One region of the Streptomyces nidicola genome, then DNA from elsewhere that is predicted to be linked to it. Evidence: riboswitches for the same ligand, from Rfam matches in the RefSeq annotation. Region 1 holds a riboswitch; the other holds the start of a gene.
What was found. Region 1 has a riboswitch for glycine ahead of gcvT (glycine cleavage system aminomethyltransferase GcvT). Riboswitches for the same ligand answer to the same signal wherever they lie in the genome.

Region 2: it holds a riboswitch for glycine, as region 1 does, so the genes downstream of both, gcvP (aminomethyl-transferring glycine dehydrogenase) here and gcvT (glycine cleavage system aminomethyltransferase GcvT) in region 1, are expected to answer to the same signal.

The regions. Positions count from the first base shown of each region.
Region 1 is NZ_JBNBPI010000001.1:3,354,594-3,362,372, forward strand. It holds gene ACOKM3_RS15190 (ABC transporter permease) at 1-512, opposite strand, end outside; gene ACOKM3_RS15195 (ABC transporter substrate-binding protein) at 661-2,433, opposite strand; gene ACOKM3_RS15200 (ABC transporter permease) at 2,549-3,553, opposite strand; gene ACOKM3_RS15205 (enhanced serine sensitivity protein SseB C-terminal domain-containing protein) at 3,847-4,635, opposite strand; gene ACOKM3_RS15210 (enhanced serine sensitivity protein SseB) at 4,763-5,587, opposite strand; gene ACOKM3_RS15215 (AAA family ATPase) at 5,720-6,340, opposite strand; glycine riboswitch at 6,501-6,599, shown strand; glycine riboswitch at 6,600-6,701, shown strand; gene gcvT (glycine cleavage system aminomethyltransferase GcvT) at 6,757-7,779, shown strand, end outside.
Region 2 is NZ_JBNBPI010000001.1:7,528,634-7,536,412, forward strand. It holds gene ftsR (transcriptional regulator FtsR) at 1-261, shown strand, start outside; gene ACOKM3_RS34005 (bifunctional nuclease family protein) at 348-821, shown strand; gene ACOKM3_RS34010 (MerR family transcriptional regulator) at 1,014-1,634, shown strand; gene ACOKM3_RS34015 (DNA polymerase IV) at 1,681-3,102, shown strand; gene ACOKM3_RS34020 (PRC-barrel domain-containing protein) at 3,045-3,419, opposite strand; glycine riboswitch at 3,543-3,638, shown strand; gene gcvP (aminomethyl-transferring glycine dehydrogenase) at 3,825-6,710, shown strand; gene ACOKM3_RS34030 (DUF5999 family protein) at 6,762-6,962, opposite strand; gene ACOKM3_RS34035 (hypothetical protein) at 7,314-7,779, opposite strand, start outside.

The DNA.
Region 1 (7,779 bases):
ATCGCGACCATGCCGGTGAAGAAGACCGGCAGGGAGACGCCGGCGAGGGCGGTGGTCATGGCGGCGCGGTCCCAGAAGGTGCCGCGCTTGAGGGCGGAGACGACGCCGGTGGCGACGCCGCCGATCAGCCACAGCACGCAGGCGCCGGCCGCGAGCGCGGCGGTGACGGGGAGCGCGTCCTTGATGGTGGTCCAGACGGGTTCCTCCGTGCGGAAGGAGTACCCGAAGCAGGGCGCCGCGCAGTGGGTCACGTCACTGCCGTTGGCGTAGTCGCGCCCCATCGGGATGCCCTTGACGAACTCCCAGAACTGGACGAGCAGAGGGTCGTTGAGCCCCAGTTTGATCCGGATCCCGGCGAGCTGCTCGGCTCCGGACGACTTGCCGGCGAAGAGGACGGCGATGTCCTGACCCGCCCATTTGGGCAGCATGAAGAAGATGGTGAAGGTCGCGAGCAGCACGACGAGCACCATGATGACAACGGCGAACAGGCGCCGGATGAGATAAGCAAGCACTGTGCGCGGCCCGGCGGCGGCCGTCGGCTCCTTGTGGGGGCCCACGACCGTCGCCCGGGGCCATCACCTGCCCTTCGGACTGGCGGGTTTTCGGCGGCGGAGCGGAAAGGGCCGGGAACCGGATCGACTCCGGTTCCCGGCGCGGGTGTTACTTGACGACGCCCAGGGAGGCGTAGTCGTAGCGGCCGCTGTACGCGTCGGCCATCATGGCGTTCGTCAGACGCGAACCACGCCAGGTGATGTTGTTCTCGTAGATGAACGGCATCCAGTCGGCCTGGTCGAGGATCCGCTTGTCGAGGCCCTCGTAGATCTTCCCGGCCTTGTCGGGGTCGGTCTCGGCGATCGCCTTGTCGAAGGCGCCGTCGATCTTCGGGTCCTCGATCTCGGACTCGTTGTAGTTACCGGTCTGCGAGAGGAAGCGGCTGTCCCACAGCGGCTGGCCGAAGCCCTGTCCGGACGGGAAGTCCGGGCCCCAACCGCTCATGATCATGCCGTAGCCGCGGGACTTGACGACCTTCGGGGAGCCGGTGACCGAGGCGGACTCGGCGCCGTCGAAGGAGTCGACCTCGACCTTGATGCCGACCTTGGCGAGCTGCTCCTGCAGCGCCTCGGCGGTGTCGACCTCGCCCGGGTTGTTGGTACGGGCGGTGATCTTCGTGGAGAAGCCGTTCGGCTTGCCGCACTCCTTCAGCTCGGACTTGGCCTTGGCCGTGTCCGGCTTGCCCTTGCGGGCGAGGATGCCGTACGGGTCGTAGTCCGTGTGGCCCTTGATGGACTTCGGCAGCGTCGAGTTGGCGATGTCACCACCGGCCAGCTTGCCGCCGCGCACCTGCTGCAGGCCCGCGAAGTCCGTGCCGTAGAACACGGCCTTGCGGCAGTGCACGTTGTCGAACGGCTTGGCCTTGTGCACCAGGGCGACGTAGCGGACGAACTGGGTCCGCATGTTGTCGACGTTGTCCTTGTGGTCCTGGACGGCGGTGACGCGACCCGACTGGGTCATGCCCGTGCCGTTCATGTCGACGTCGTAGTCGCCTTCCATCAGGCGCTTGTCGTTCTCCTCCAGGTTGGCGGAGATCGTCACGTCGACCTTGTCCGGGAGCGCGGCGCGGACCGGGTCCGAGGACCGCTTCCACTTGTCGTTGCGCACCAGCACGATCTTCTTGTTGGCCTTGTACGACTGGAACTTGTACGGGCCCGAGGAGAACGGCGACTGGGTGTACTTGGCCTTCGTGTCCTTGTCCTGCTTGACCGGCGAGCCGGACGGCATGGCGAGGAACTGCTCGAAGTCACCGTTGGGCTTCGGCAGCTTGAAGACGATGGTCTTGTCGTCCGGCGTCTCGATCGACTTCAGGCCGAGCTTGTCCTTGGACTTGTCCTTGTACGGGCCCTTGTACTCGCCCTTGGGGTCCAGGTTCTGCTTCAGGTACTGCGGGCCACCGGTGATGGTGTCCGTCGCCCAGATGCGCTCGATGCCGTACTTGATGTCCTTGGACGTGATCGGCGAGCCGTCCTGCCAGGTGATGCCGTCACGCAGGCTGTACGTGTACGTCTTGCCGTCGTCGGAGATCTTGCCGGGGGCCTTGGCCAGGTCGCCGACGAGCTCGGTGGACGCGGCGCCCGGCTTGGGCGCGTAGGTGACCAGTTGGCGCGTGTAGAACCGCATGAAGTCCCACGACATGCCGTAGTAGGCGCGCTGCGGGTCGGCGGAGTCCAGGTCCTGCTTGCCGACCATGCGCAGCGTGCCTCCCTTCTTCTTCGAAGGGTTGGCGATCTTCTTGTACGCGGCGTCGTAACCGGCACCCTTGGACGAGTCCTTGGAGTCGTCGTCGCTGCCACCGCCGCACGCCGTGGTCGTCACCAGCGCCGCGACCACGAGGGCGGCGCCGGCGGCAAGCCGTCGTTTCGAGGAACCTGTTGGCATTTTCTCGTAACCTCCGAGATCGCGGTCCCGGACCAAGTGCCGGAGAACCATGGAGTCAAGCCGCCTGACGTGCTGCAGGGGCAGTTCTGTGAAAGCCAGTTGGACTTGTACGGCGCTACCGGGTGCCCTTGGGATCGAGGGCGTCGCGCAGCCCGTCGCCGAAGAGGTTGAACGCGAGAACGGTGATGAAGATCGTGACACCCGGGACGATCATGAACATCGGGTCGTGTTCGTACGTCTCCAGGGCGTCGCGGAGCATGCCGCCCCAGGAGGCCGTGGGCGGCCTGACGCCCGCACCGAGGAAGCTGAGCGCCGCCTCCGTGAGGATGTTGGTCGGGATCATCAGCGTCATGTAGACGACGATCGGCGCGACCAGGTTCGGCAGCAGTTCGCGGAACAGGATGTGCCGCTTGCCACCGCCCAACGACCGTGCCGCTTCCACGTATTCGCGCTCCCGCAGGGAGAGCGTCTGCCCTCGGACGATGCGTCCGATGTACGGCCAGCCGAAGAAGCCGATGACCATGACGAGGACGGCGATGCGCACCCCGCTGCCGGTCAGGCCGAGCAGGTCGTCCGGGAGCACCGAGACCAGGGAGATGATGAAGAGCAGCTGCGGGAACGAGAGCAGCACGTCCATCACACGGCTGATCACCGTGTCGACCCAGCCGCCGAAGTAGCCGGCCATGATGCCGAACAGCGTGCCGAGCACCGTCGCGACGATCGCCGCGAGGAATGCCACGAGCAGCGAGATCCGGGCGCCGTAGACGATGCGGCTGAAGACGTCGCGGCCCTTGTTCGGCTCGATGCCGAGCAGGAAGTCGCTGCTGATGCCGCCGAGCGTGCCCTGCGGCAGGTTCGTCAGCGGGTCGAGCTTGTCCTGGTGGAACTCGTTCGGCGGGTGGCCGAGCAGGCTGACGATGAGCGGTGCGAAGACCGCGACCAGGACGAGGAGCACGACAACGATGCCACCGCCGAGGGCGACCTTGTCGCGCTTGAGCCGGTTCCAGGCGATCTGCTTGAGCGACCGGCCCTCGACCTTGCGACCTCCGTCGTCCTTGGCAGGCTCGACCGGTGCGCTCGGTTCCGCTTCCGCGCTCGTGTCGTGCAATGGTGCCGTCATCGTGGCAGGGACCCCTCTCAACCGGCGGTGACCGGCCCGCACTTGCCGCTGTGGCGGCGTGGTTCAGTCCGTCGTACACAGAGGCGAAGCCCCCTTGCTGCGGGAGTCTTCAACCTGGGCGCGATCTGTTGCCAGACTTGACGGCGAAAGGATGCCTAAACGTGATGCTGGCTGGGGTGTTCCGTTATCCGGACTGCCGTGAACGGGAGGCGGACACGGGGCAGTTGGGGTGAAGCGGACAAACGCCGGACGGGCTGGATGATTCCAGCCCGTCCGGCGTTTGAGGACATCTTTCAGTAGGTCGCGCCGTACGGCGGCGGATATCCGTACCCACCCCCGGCGGGAGCCGCATGCGCCTCACGGTCGTAGAACGGACGTGCCTGCCGCAGCCACATCGCCACCGGGTCGTACTCGTCCGACATGGCGACGGTGGACACCGGAAGGCCCTCCGGGACCGCCGGGATGGACTGCTGCATCATCGCCCGCACCGCGTCCACGGACGCCGGGGACGTGTCGTAGACGTCCAGGCCGATGGCGAGATAGGGCGCACCCAGCGTGGGCTGGACCCAGGCGCGGCGCAGCGAGCGGATCGCCGTCGTCCGATGCGCGTTCTGCGTCAGGACCGCGTAGAACTGGGGGATTTCGATCGTCGGCTCGGAGAGCCGCAGCGGACCCGCCGGCTGCCGGTCGAGGCCGCCCGCGATACGGCGCAGGTCGAGCCACGGGATGCCGACGCCGCCACCCGGCGCGTGCGGGTTCAGCCAGAGCCCGTAGTGGTCCGGGTACAGCGTGCGCGCCGCGTCGACCCCGCTCACCACCTCGTACGCCCGCGACCAGCCGGAGGCGGAGAGCTCCTGGGCGGAGGTGACGCAGGGGGCGTACGAGAAGCCGTCCACCTCCATGTTCCCGTACTGGGCGTCCGGTGATCCGGCCTGGCCGTGCCAGAGCAGCATCCAGACCTGCCCGGCCGCGGGGTCGGCGAGGGCCTTGAGGAGCGCCTCGTACGCGTCGTAGCGTCCCGGCGTCACCTGGCGCAGCATGTGCTCGACCTGTCCGGCCGCGGCCGTGCCCGACGCACTCACCCGTAACCGCCCCTTCGGCTCTTCAAATACGTCCGTGTTCCACACGTGGCCGGAAAGCGAGGCGCCGTCCGGTCACGTCATGAAACCAGCTTAAGCGGCGATACTGACACCGACTTGACGGACGCCGTCACCCTTCTCGTACGTAGAACGGCCGTACGTGTGTACGCAGCCAGTCCGCGACCGGGTCCTGCGTCACGTCCAGGAACACCAGGTTGACGGCCCAGGCCACCGGCGCCCGGCCCAGTGCCCGCCCCAGCGCGTCCAGCGGCAGGTCCCCCGCGCCGCTCGGGACGCCCACGGACTGCGACAGCTCCACGCCGATGAACAGGGACGGCTCCGCGTCCTCCACCGTCGCGAGGCAGCGCCGGGCGCTCAGCACCGTGCCGAGCGCCTCGAACTCCTCGCGCACCGCGGCCAGGAAGTCCATGGGGTCGACCTGCCAGTCGGGCTCGCTCAGCACCACGCGGCCACCCGTCGCCGGGCCGTCCAGCGGCGTGCGACCACTGCGGGCCAGTTCGGCGACGGCCGGCGGCGGCAGCGGCACACCCACCGTGCCGTCCGGGTTCACCGCGATGCCGACCTGCGGCGGAAGCCCGCGCGCGAACTCCACGGCCGGCGCCACCGTGCAGTCCATGCGGCCACCGGTGACCGCCATGAACTGCTGCTCGGAGCTGAACACGGGGACGTAGGCCTGGCCGGCGATCTCCAGGCTCGGCAGATCGAGGTCCCTGCTGGCGTTCGAACCGCCCCTGGGCAGCGGTATCCACACGTGGCTGCGGCCGAGCACCTCGACGATCCGGCCACCCGCCGAGCTCCCCGCCTCCTGGCCGAGGGCCGCCGCGAGGACCTGCTCCAACTCGTTGGCGGGCCAGCCCTGCGCGGGGTGGGCGTAGCCGCCCTCGTGCCCCTGGGCGTGACCGTGACCCGGCTCCTGGGTGCCTGGGAACTCCATGACTGCCATCAACCTCTGCTGTTCTGCCCGCTGCTGTGCCCGCCCGACCTTAACTCGTACACACATGGGGACACGGTGCGGTTCCTTCCGCTTACCGGGCGGGCACCGGTGTCCTACCGGGCAGGCACCGCGTCAGTCGCCGAACGTGATCCCTCCCAGCGCCTCCATCGCCGACCGGTCGAGCAGCACCGCCGACTCCATCCCGGCCGGCAGGTCTCCCCGCTCCGTCGAGCTGACGAGCGCGCCCACCGCGCGGCGGTGCCGGGCGAAGGCGTACCGGGACACCCCGCGGCCGCGGTCCCGCTGCCCCTCCAGGGCCGTGTCCGCCGGTACGTCGAGCAGCATCAGGTGGACGGCGGCCCCGCGCCGCCGCGCCGTGCGGATCACCCAGCGGCGCACCCACGCCTGCGTACCGCAGTCGTGCACGACGACGCTCACGCCCGAGCGCATGGCCCGGCGCAGCCCCACGTAGTGCGCGACGCGGACCAGCGGGCGGTACAGCGCGTACGGCAGGTAGCGCGGCATGCGAGCGGCCCAGCGCTCGCGGGTGTCCTGCGAATCGATCCGGATCTCCGTGACGGCCCGCCGCATCAGCGTCGACTTGCCGCTGCCCGGCAGGCCGGAGAGCACGACGAGGTCGCCCGCCGCGAACGCGAGCCTGCGCGGCGTGTGACCGCGGCGGCCGCGCAGGTCCCGCACCGAGCGCTGACCGGGGATCCGCACCCCTGCCACCACCGGCGCCGAAGCAGACACCGCATAAGCCCCCGCCACTGCCTTGTGCACCGTGATCGTCCTCCCCGCTGCGGTCACGTCACCCTTGCCCCTCAAGTGTAAAGAGAAGGTAATGCCCCTCAAGGGGTTTCCCTGTCGGACGGGCATGCAATGATGTGCGCGCAACTGCATACCGGCCGCTTGAATCCGCGCGGGAGAGTTCCGGGAACGACGAGTACCCGGACGCCGAAGGAGCAAGTTCCTCCCTTGAATCTCTCAGGCCCCGTACCGCGCGGGCGAGGCAGATCTGAAAAGTGGGGCGCCTTTGTGACACGGCGCCCCCACCCAAGGTGCAAGCCCCCTCGGGGCGAACCTCTCAGGTTCCGATGACAGATGGGGAGGACGTCTCGTACGCGAGACCCCGCCATCGCCGTCATGCCCCTGGGAGCAGACCAGCTATGACCCGCACCACCGCACTGGACGCCCTGCATCGTTCGCTCGGCGCGACCATGACCGACTTCGCCGGCTGGGACATGCCGCTGCGCTACGGCAGCGAGCGCGACGAGCACAACGCCGTGCGCACGCGGGCCGGCCTCTTCGACCTCTCCCACATGGGCGAGATCACGGTGTCCGGGCCCCAGGCCGTGGACCTGCTCAACCACGCCCTCGTCGGCAACATCGGCTCCGTCGGCGCCGGCCGCGCCCGCTACACGATGATCTGCCGCGAGGACGGCGGGATCCTCGACGACCTGATCGTGTACCGGCTCGGCGAGACCGAGTACATGGTCGTCGCCAACGCGGGCAACGCGCAGGTCGTACTCGACGCCCTCACCGAGCGCGCCGCCGGCTTCGACGCCGAGGTCCGCGACGACCACGACGCGTACGCGCTGCTCGCGGTGCAGGGCCCGACCTCTGCCGCGATCGTGAAGTCCGTCACGGACGCGGACCTTGACGGCCTGAAGTACTACGCGGGTCTGCCCGGCACCGTCGCCGGTGTCGAGGCGCTCATCGCGCGCACCGGCTACACCGGAGAGGACGGCTTCGAGCTGTTCGTCTCCCCCGCCGACGCCGAGAAGCTGTGGCAGGCGCTGACCGAGGCGGGCGCCGAGTACGGCCTCGTCCCCTGCGGCCTGTCCTGCCGGGACACGCTGCGCCTGGAGGCGGGCATGCCGCTGTACGGGCACGAGCTGACGACCGACCTCACGCCCTTCGACGCCGGTCTCGGCCGCGTCGTGAAGTTCGAGAAGACCTCGCACGGGGCTGACTTCGTGGGCCACGACGCGCTGGTCTCCGCCGCCGAGCGCGCCGAGGCCAACCCGCCGCGCAAGCTCGTCGGCCTGATCGCCGAGGGCCGCCGCGTCCCGCGCGCCGGGATGTCCGTCGTGGTGGACGGCAAGGTGATCGGCGAGGTCACCTCCGGCGCCCCGTCCCCGACGCTCGGCAAGCCGATCGCGATGGCGTACGTGGACCCCGCGCACGCC
Region 2 (7,779 bases), 4.2 Mb from region 1:
TACGACGCGTCCGCCGTGTCGGTCGCCGAGCTCATCGGTGAGCTGGCCCGGTTCGGGATCGGTCCGCGGCACCTGCGGGTCATGCGGGCGGCCGCGGACCGGGAGGCCGGCCTGGTGGACCAGGTGGTGGCCCCCCTGAAGGTGCACCGCAACCCGCAGACGCGGGCGCATGCCGAGGCCCGTGCCAAGGAGCTCGCCGGCCTCACCGTGAAGCTGCACTCGGCACTTGTGCAGACCGCGCTCGGGGTGCGTCTGCCCTGATCGTGGGCGCGGGTGAGCACCGATGGCCCGGTCCTCGGTGGATGCCCGACTACCCAAACCGACCGGGCACGTCCTAGGGTTGCTGTGTGAACGAGCTCGACGTCGTAGGTGTCCGGGTCGAAATGCCCTCCAACCAGCCGATCGTGCTCCTGCGTGAAGTGGGAGGCGACCGGTACCTCCCCATCTGGATCGGACCGGGGGAGGCGACCGCGATCGCCTTCGCCCAGCAGGGCATGGCGCCCGCGCGTCCGCTGACGCACGACCTTTTCAAGGATGTCCTTGAGGCGGTCGGCCAGGAGCTCACGGAAGTGCGCATCACGGACCTGCGCGAAGGCGTCTTCTACGCGGAGCTGGTGTTCGCGAGCGGGGTCGAGGTCAGCGCCCGCCCGTCGGACGCCATAGCCCTCGCGCTGCGCACCGGCACGCCGATCTACGGCAGTGACGGGGTCCTGGACGATGCGGGGATCGCGATCCCCGACGAGCAGGAGGACGAGGTGGAGAAGTTCCGCGAGTTCCTCGACCAGATCTCTCCCGAGGACTTCGGCACCAACAGCCAGTGACCGTCCGGCCGAGGGCCGGGCCCGGCCGACGACCGGCGGCGCCCTCGGGACATTCGGCTAGCCTTTCCCGGCGGTGGGTCACGGGAAACCACTCTTAGGGTGATTATCACTCGGCGTGCCTAGTGTGGCGTTCGTTGACGCACCCCCTGTGACTGCCTACCGTCGACAAGGCAGGTCAATGAGGAGGTCGGCGTGAGAAGCAGCGGCGACGGTACGGCGACGGGCGGTCCGTACTTGTTTCACGGCAGCGCGGCCGATCACACTCCGCAGCGCCCGCAGGCCGTGCCTGTGGTGGCGGGGAACAGCGGCGAGGCCGCTTCCGAGCAGGTGGGATACCGGGGGCCGACGGCATGTGCGGCGGCCGGCATCACCTACCGGCAGCTCGACTACTGGGCCAGGACCGGCCTTGTCGAACCCAGTGTGCGCTCCGCGTACGGATCGGGGACACAGCGGCTCTACAGCTTCCGGGACGTCGTCGTCCTCAAGGTCGTCAAGCGGTTCCTGGACACGGGCGTCTCCTTGCAGAACATCCGGACGGCCGTGCAGCACCTGCGCGAGAGCGGCTTCCGGGACCTGGAGCGGATGACGCTCATGAGCGACGGCGCGACCGTGTACGAGTGCACGTCGCCGGACGAGGTGCACGATCTGCTCCAGGGCGGCCAGGGGGTCTTCGGGATCGCCGTGGGCGTGGTCTGGCGGGACGTGGAGGCCGCGCTCTCGCAGCTGCACGGTGAGCGCGTGGACACCGGCGAGACCATCGTGCCGCCGAACCCCACGGACGAGCTCGCGAGGCGGCGGGGCAGGGCCGTGTGAGGTCCGTACGGCCGCGTTGTCAGTGGCGTAGGGCAGCATCAGTGATGTGAGAACCGCGCCCACCATCCTGCATCTCGACATGGATGCCTTCTACGCCTCTGCGGAGCAGGCGGCGAAGCCGAGCCTGCGCGGGAAAGCGGTCGTCGTGGGCGGGCTCGGTCCGCGTGGTGTCGTGGCCACGGCGTCGTACGAGGCGCGGAAGTTCGGGGTGCACTCGGCGATGCCGATGGGGCAGGCGCGCAGGCTCGCCCCGCATGCCGCCTATCTTGTGCCGCGCTTCCGGCTCTACCGGGAGATCAGCGAGCAGGTGATGGGGCTCCTGGCCGCCCTTTCGCCGCTCGTGGAGCCGCTGAGCCTGGACGAGGCGTTCGTCGATCTGGAGGCCGGTGAGGCGGCCTGGGACGCCGCTTCGGCGGAGGCCGTGGGGCATCGGCTGCGGGCAGACATCCGGCGTGTGACCGGACTGACCGGGTCGGTGGGGCTCGCCGCGTCCAAGATGCTCGCGAAGATCGGCTCGGAGGAGGCGAAGCCGGACGGGCTCGTGCTCATACGCCCCGGTACCGAGCGGGCGCTGCTCGGGCCGCGGTCCGTGCGGATCCTGCCCGGCGTCGGGCCCGCGACGGCGGATCACCTGCGGCGGGCCGGGATCCTGACCGTGGAGGAGATCGCGGGGGCCGGCGAGGACGAGCTGGTGCGTCTCCTCGGGAAGGCGCACGGCAGCCATCTGTACGAGATGGCGCTGGCCCGTGACGAGCGGCCGGTCGTCGCCGAGCGGGACTCCAAGTCGGTATCGGTCGAGGACACGTACGACGTGGACATCCATGACCGGGTGCGGGTCCGGATGGAGGTGCGCAGGCTCGCCGGCCGGTGCGTGGAGCGGCTGAGAGCGGCCGAGCGCTCGGGGCGGACCGTGGTGCTCAAGGTGCGGCGCTACGACTTCTCGACGCTGACGCGCTCAGAGACGCTGCGGGGGCCGACGGACGATCCCGGGGTGGTGCGGGAGGCCGCGGCGCGGTTGCTGGAGAGCGTGGACACGACCGGCGGCGTGCGATTGCTGGGGGTCGGCGTCAGCGGGCTCGCCGACTTCACGCAGGAGGACCTGTTCGCGCAGTTCGCCGCCGCCGAGGAAGCGGCCGCGGAGGAGGCGGCGGCCGAGGAGCCGGAGGGGGATGCGGTCGCGGCCGAGCCCGTGGAGGCCGCCGAGCCCATCGAGCGGCGATGGCTGGCCGGGCACGATGTGCGGCATGCCGAGTTCGGGCCCGGGTGGGTGCAGGGGAGCGGGTTGGGGCGGGTGACCGTGCGGTTCGAGACGCCGTATGCGGTGGTGCCGGGGCGGGTGCGGACCTTCCGGGTCGATGATCCCGAGCTGGAGTCGGCGGACCCGCTGCCGCTGGTGGAGGGCGCCGAGGTTCAGGTCGGGTCGTCCTCCGCTCCCGCGACCTTGCCGAACGTGACGTCGGGGGACTGAGGGGCCGTGATGTCCAGACCGTAGTGGTCGTAGAGCTGGAGCTCCTGCTCGGGGGAGAGGTGGCGGCCGACGCCGAAGTCGGGGGAGTCCTTGATCAGGGAGCGCTCGAAGGGCACGTGCAGTGTGCCGTCCGTGAAGTCGCTGGGTTCGAGTGGGACGAAGGCATCGCGGCTGAACAGGCCGGTTCGTATCGCGGCCCACTCCGGCACGCCCGTGGCGTCGTCGAGGTACACCTCGTCGATGGTGCCGATCTTGGCTCCGTTGCGGTCGAACGCCTTGCGGCCGATCAGATTGCGCGGATCAACATCGGTCTGCACGGGCCCTCCAACTGATCGCGATGATCGCAACTCGTCTGTAAGCACTACGAAAGAGCACATTGCGGAAGGCGGCCACTCGGGGGCTGCGGCCAAGTAGCCGCTGGTAGGCTGGCGAGTGGCTGCTGACCCCGTGCGGGAGAGTCTTCCGACAGTAGTCGGGGGCGCCGAAGGAGCAAATCCTCCCCGGAATCTCTCAGGCCCCTGTACCGCACGGACGAGGTCACTCTGGAAAGCAGGGCGGGGTGCACGGTTTCCGCTCTCACCGACGGTGCAAGCCGGTGTGTTCCGTGTTCTCGCGGGGTGGGCCGGTGAAGCTCTCAGGTTGAGATGACAGAGGGGGAGGCCGTCCGGGTACCCGCGCCGTGGTGCCCCTCGTAGGTCGCAATGACCAGGAGGCCTCCGCCAATGACCGCCAACCGTATTCCGCTCTCGCAGCTGGAGCGAGGAATCCCCTTCGAGCAGCGCCACATCGGCCCCGATGACGCCGCTCAGGCCAAGATGCTCGCGCAGGTCGGCTACGGCTCGCTGGACGAGCTGACCGCGGCCGCGGTGCCCGATGTGATCAAGAGCGCCGAGGCGCTCGACCTTCCGGCCGCCCGCAGCGAGGCCGAGGTGCTCGCCGAGCTGAAGTCGCTCGCCGAGCGCAACCAGGTGCTCGGCTCGATGATCGGCCTCGGCTACTACGGGACGTTCACGCCGCCCGTCATCCTGCGCAATGTGATGGAGAACCCGTCCTGGTACACGGCGTACACGCCCTACCAGCCGGAGATCTCGCAGGGCCGTCTCGAGGCGCTGCTCAACTTCCAGACCATGGTCGCCGAGCTGACAGGACTGCCGACCTCCGGCGCCTCGCTGCTCGACGAGGGCACGGCCGCCGCGGAGGCCATGGCGCTGTCGCGCCGCGTCGGCAAGGTCAAGAACGGCGTCTACGTCGTCGACGCCGACGCCCTTCCGCAGACCATCGCCGTCATCGAGACGCGTGCCGAGCCGACCGGCGTCGAGATCGTCGTCGCCGACCTGAGCGAGGGGATTCCCGCCGAGGTCGCCGAGCGCGGTGTCGTGGGCGTGCTCGTGCAGTACCCCGGTGCCTCGGGTGTCGTGCGGGACATCAAGCCCGTGATCGACCAGGCGCACGAGCTGGGCGCCATCGTCACCGTCGCCGCCGATCTTCTTGCTCTTACGTTGCTGACCTCGCCCGGTGACCTCGGCGCGGACATCGCCGTCGGTACGACGCAGCGCTTCGGTGTCCCGATGGGCTTCGGTGGTCCGCACGCCGGATACATGGCCGTGCGCGAGAAGTTCGCGCGCTCGCTGCCGGGCCGCCTGGTCGGTGTGTCCGTCGACGCCGACGGGAACAAGGCGTACCGCCTCGCCCTGCAGACCCGTGAGCAGCACATCCGCCGCGAGAAGGCGACCAGCAACATCTGTACCGCGCAGGTGCTGCTCGCCGTCATGGCCGGCATGTACGCCGTGTACCACGGGCCCGAGGGCCTGAAGTCCATCGCCCGGCGCACCCACCGCTACGCCACCGTGCTCGCCGCGGGGCTCACTGCGGGCGGCGTCGAGGTCGTGCACGGCGCGTACTTCGACACCCTCACCGTGCGGGTGCCGAGCCGGGCCGCCGAGGTCGTCTCCGCGGCGCGCGAGGCCGGCGTCAACCTGCGTCTCGTGGACGCCGATCACGTCTCGCTCTCCTGTGACGAGACCACCACACGGGCCCAACTGGGCGCCGTGTGGAGCGCGTTCGGTGTCGAGGGGGACGTCGAGGCGCTGGACGCCGAGGCGGCGGACACGCTGCCGGGCGGGCTGCTGCGCGAGGACGACTACCTGACGCACCCCGTCTTCCACCAGCACCGCTCCGAGACGGCGATGCTGCGTTACCTGCGGACGCTCGCCGACCGCGACTACGCGCTGGATCGCGGCATGATCCCGCTGGGCTCCTGCACGATGAAGCTCAATGCGACGACGGAGATGGAGCCGGTCACCTGGCCCGAGTTCGGCCAGCTGCACCCCTTCGCCCCCGCCGAGCAGGCGCAGGGCTACCTGACGCTCATCCGTGAGCTGGAGGAGCGGCTCGCCGAGGTCACCGGCTACGACAAGGTGTCGCTGCAGCCGAACGCCGGCTCGCAGGGTGAGCTCGCCGGTCTGCTCGCCGTCCGCGGCTACCACCGGGCCAACGGGGACGAGCAGCGCACCGTCTGCCTCATCCCGTCCTCCGCGCACGGCACGAACGCGGCGAGCGCCGTGATGGCCGGCATGAAGGTCGTCGTCGTGAAGACCGCCGACGACGGCGAGGTCGACATCGAGGACCTGCGCGCCAAGATCGAGCAGTACGCCGACCAGCTGTCCGTCCTCATGATCACGTACCCGTCGACGCACGGTGTCTTCGAGGAGCACGTCGCCGACATCTGCGCCGCCGTGCACGACGCGGGCGGTCAGGTCTACGTCGACGGCGCCAACCTCAACGCGCTTGTGGGCCTCGCCAAGCCGGGCCGCTTCGGCGGCGACGTCTCGCACCTGAACCTGCACAAGACGTTCTGCATCCCGCACGGCGGCGGTGGTCCCGGCGTCGGCCCGGTGGGTGTGCGCGAGCATCTGGCGCCGTACCTGCCGAACCACCCGCTGCAGCCGGCCGCGGGCCCCGAGACGGGCGTCGGCCCGATCTCCGCGGCGCCGTGGGGCTCCGCCGGGATCCTGCCGATCTCCTGGGCGTACGTACGGCTCATGGGCGGCGAGGGGCTGAAGCGGGCCACGCAGGTCGCCGTGCTCTCCGCGAACTACATCGCCAAGCGGCTCGAGCCGCACTTCCCGGTGCTCTACAACGGCCCGGGCGGGCTCGTCGCGCACGAGTGCATCATCGACCTGCGGCCGCTCAGCAAGGCGACGGGCGTGAGCATCGACGACGTCGCCAAGCGGCTCATCGACTACGGGTTCCACGCGCCGACCATGTCGTTCCCGGTCGCCGGGACGTTCATGATCGAGCCCACCGAGAGCGAGGACATCGAGGAGCTCGACCGGTTCTGTGACGCGATGATCGCGATTCGCGGCGAGATCGAGCGGGTCGCCTCCGGCGAGTGGGCCGCCGACGACAACCCGCTGCGGAACGCTCCGCACACGGCCGGGATGCTCGGCGGTGACTGGGAGCACGCGTACCGCCGGGAAGAAGGTGTCTTCCCGGCCGGGGTGGTCGCTTCGGACAAGTACTGGCCGCCGGTGCGGCGTATCGACCAGGCGTTCGGCGACCGGAACCTGGTGTGTTCCTGCCCGCCGCTCGACGCCTACGAGGGCTGATCCACTCGGGACTGCGCGGCCGTCGGTCGCGCAGTCCTGCTCAGCTGATCCCTACGCCGCCGTCACCACCGTGCCCAGTGGGCGGTGCGGGGCGATGATCCTGCCACTGGGCAGCAGCTCGCCGGTGTCCTCGAAGAGCAGGACCCCGTTGCAGAGGAGGCTCCACCCCTGCTCGGGGTGGTGAGCCACAGGGAGTGCTGCTTCCCTGTCCTCGGATTCCGCTGTCGGGCAGAGTGGCTGGTGCTGGCACATGGATGGGATCTTTCGCTGCGAAGTGATCTCGATGACGTGGGCTGTGCTGGTGGTGCCTGTCGTGCTGCGGCTTGAAGGCTTGTTCATGGCCGCCCCCCGATTTCGTGAGTTTCTGGAACCCAGTGTTGCCCTGTGGGCGTCAATCCGCAGGGATTTCCTTGCAGCGGTCCTTATGGGTGTCAGACGCATCACCCGTGCGGACGGTTCAGTTCAACTCGACTCTCCCTTCGGGTGGTTAGGAGTGGTCGGTACGGGCTAGTCCGCCCGGGCAGGGCTGTGCCCCGCGACCGGACGGCGGACGGTGCGGGGCACAGGCGTGCGCGACAGGGGCCGTCGGCGGGCCCCGGTCGGTCAGGCGAGCAGGCCGGCGGTGGCCGGGGTCGGCGTCAGGCGGTGCGTGAGGACCGGCAGGAGCTCCGCCACCCGGTGCGGGCGGTGCGGGGCGATACCGGGCGGTGCGGGTGCCAGCGGGACGAGGATGTCGTCGGCCGCGGGTTGGCCGCTCGCCGGGTCGGCGGTGCGCTCGCCGTGCAGCCACAGCGTGAGCATATAGAGCTCGGGCACCGAGAGCAGCCGCGGCTGGTAGGCCTGGGGCAGTGACTCCGCCTGGCGGAGGGCCCGTTCGGTGGACCTGATGTAGGGGCCCTCGAAGAAGTGCGAGAAGGCCCAGCCGTCGGGTGTGAGCATGGTGTCGGCCGCTGCCACCGCTCGCTCCCCGCAGCGGATCAGGAAGCGCCAGCCGGTGAGACGGGCCCTGGATGGCCCGGTGGTTCCGTTGATGTGGTCCAACACATGGAGCGGCAGCGGGAGTTCGGGT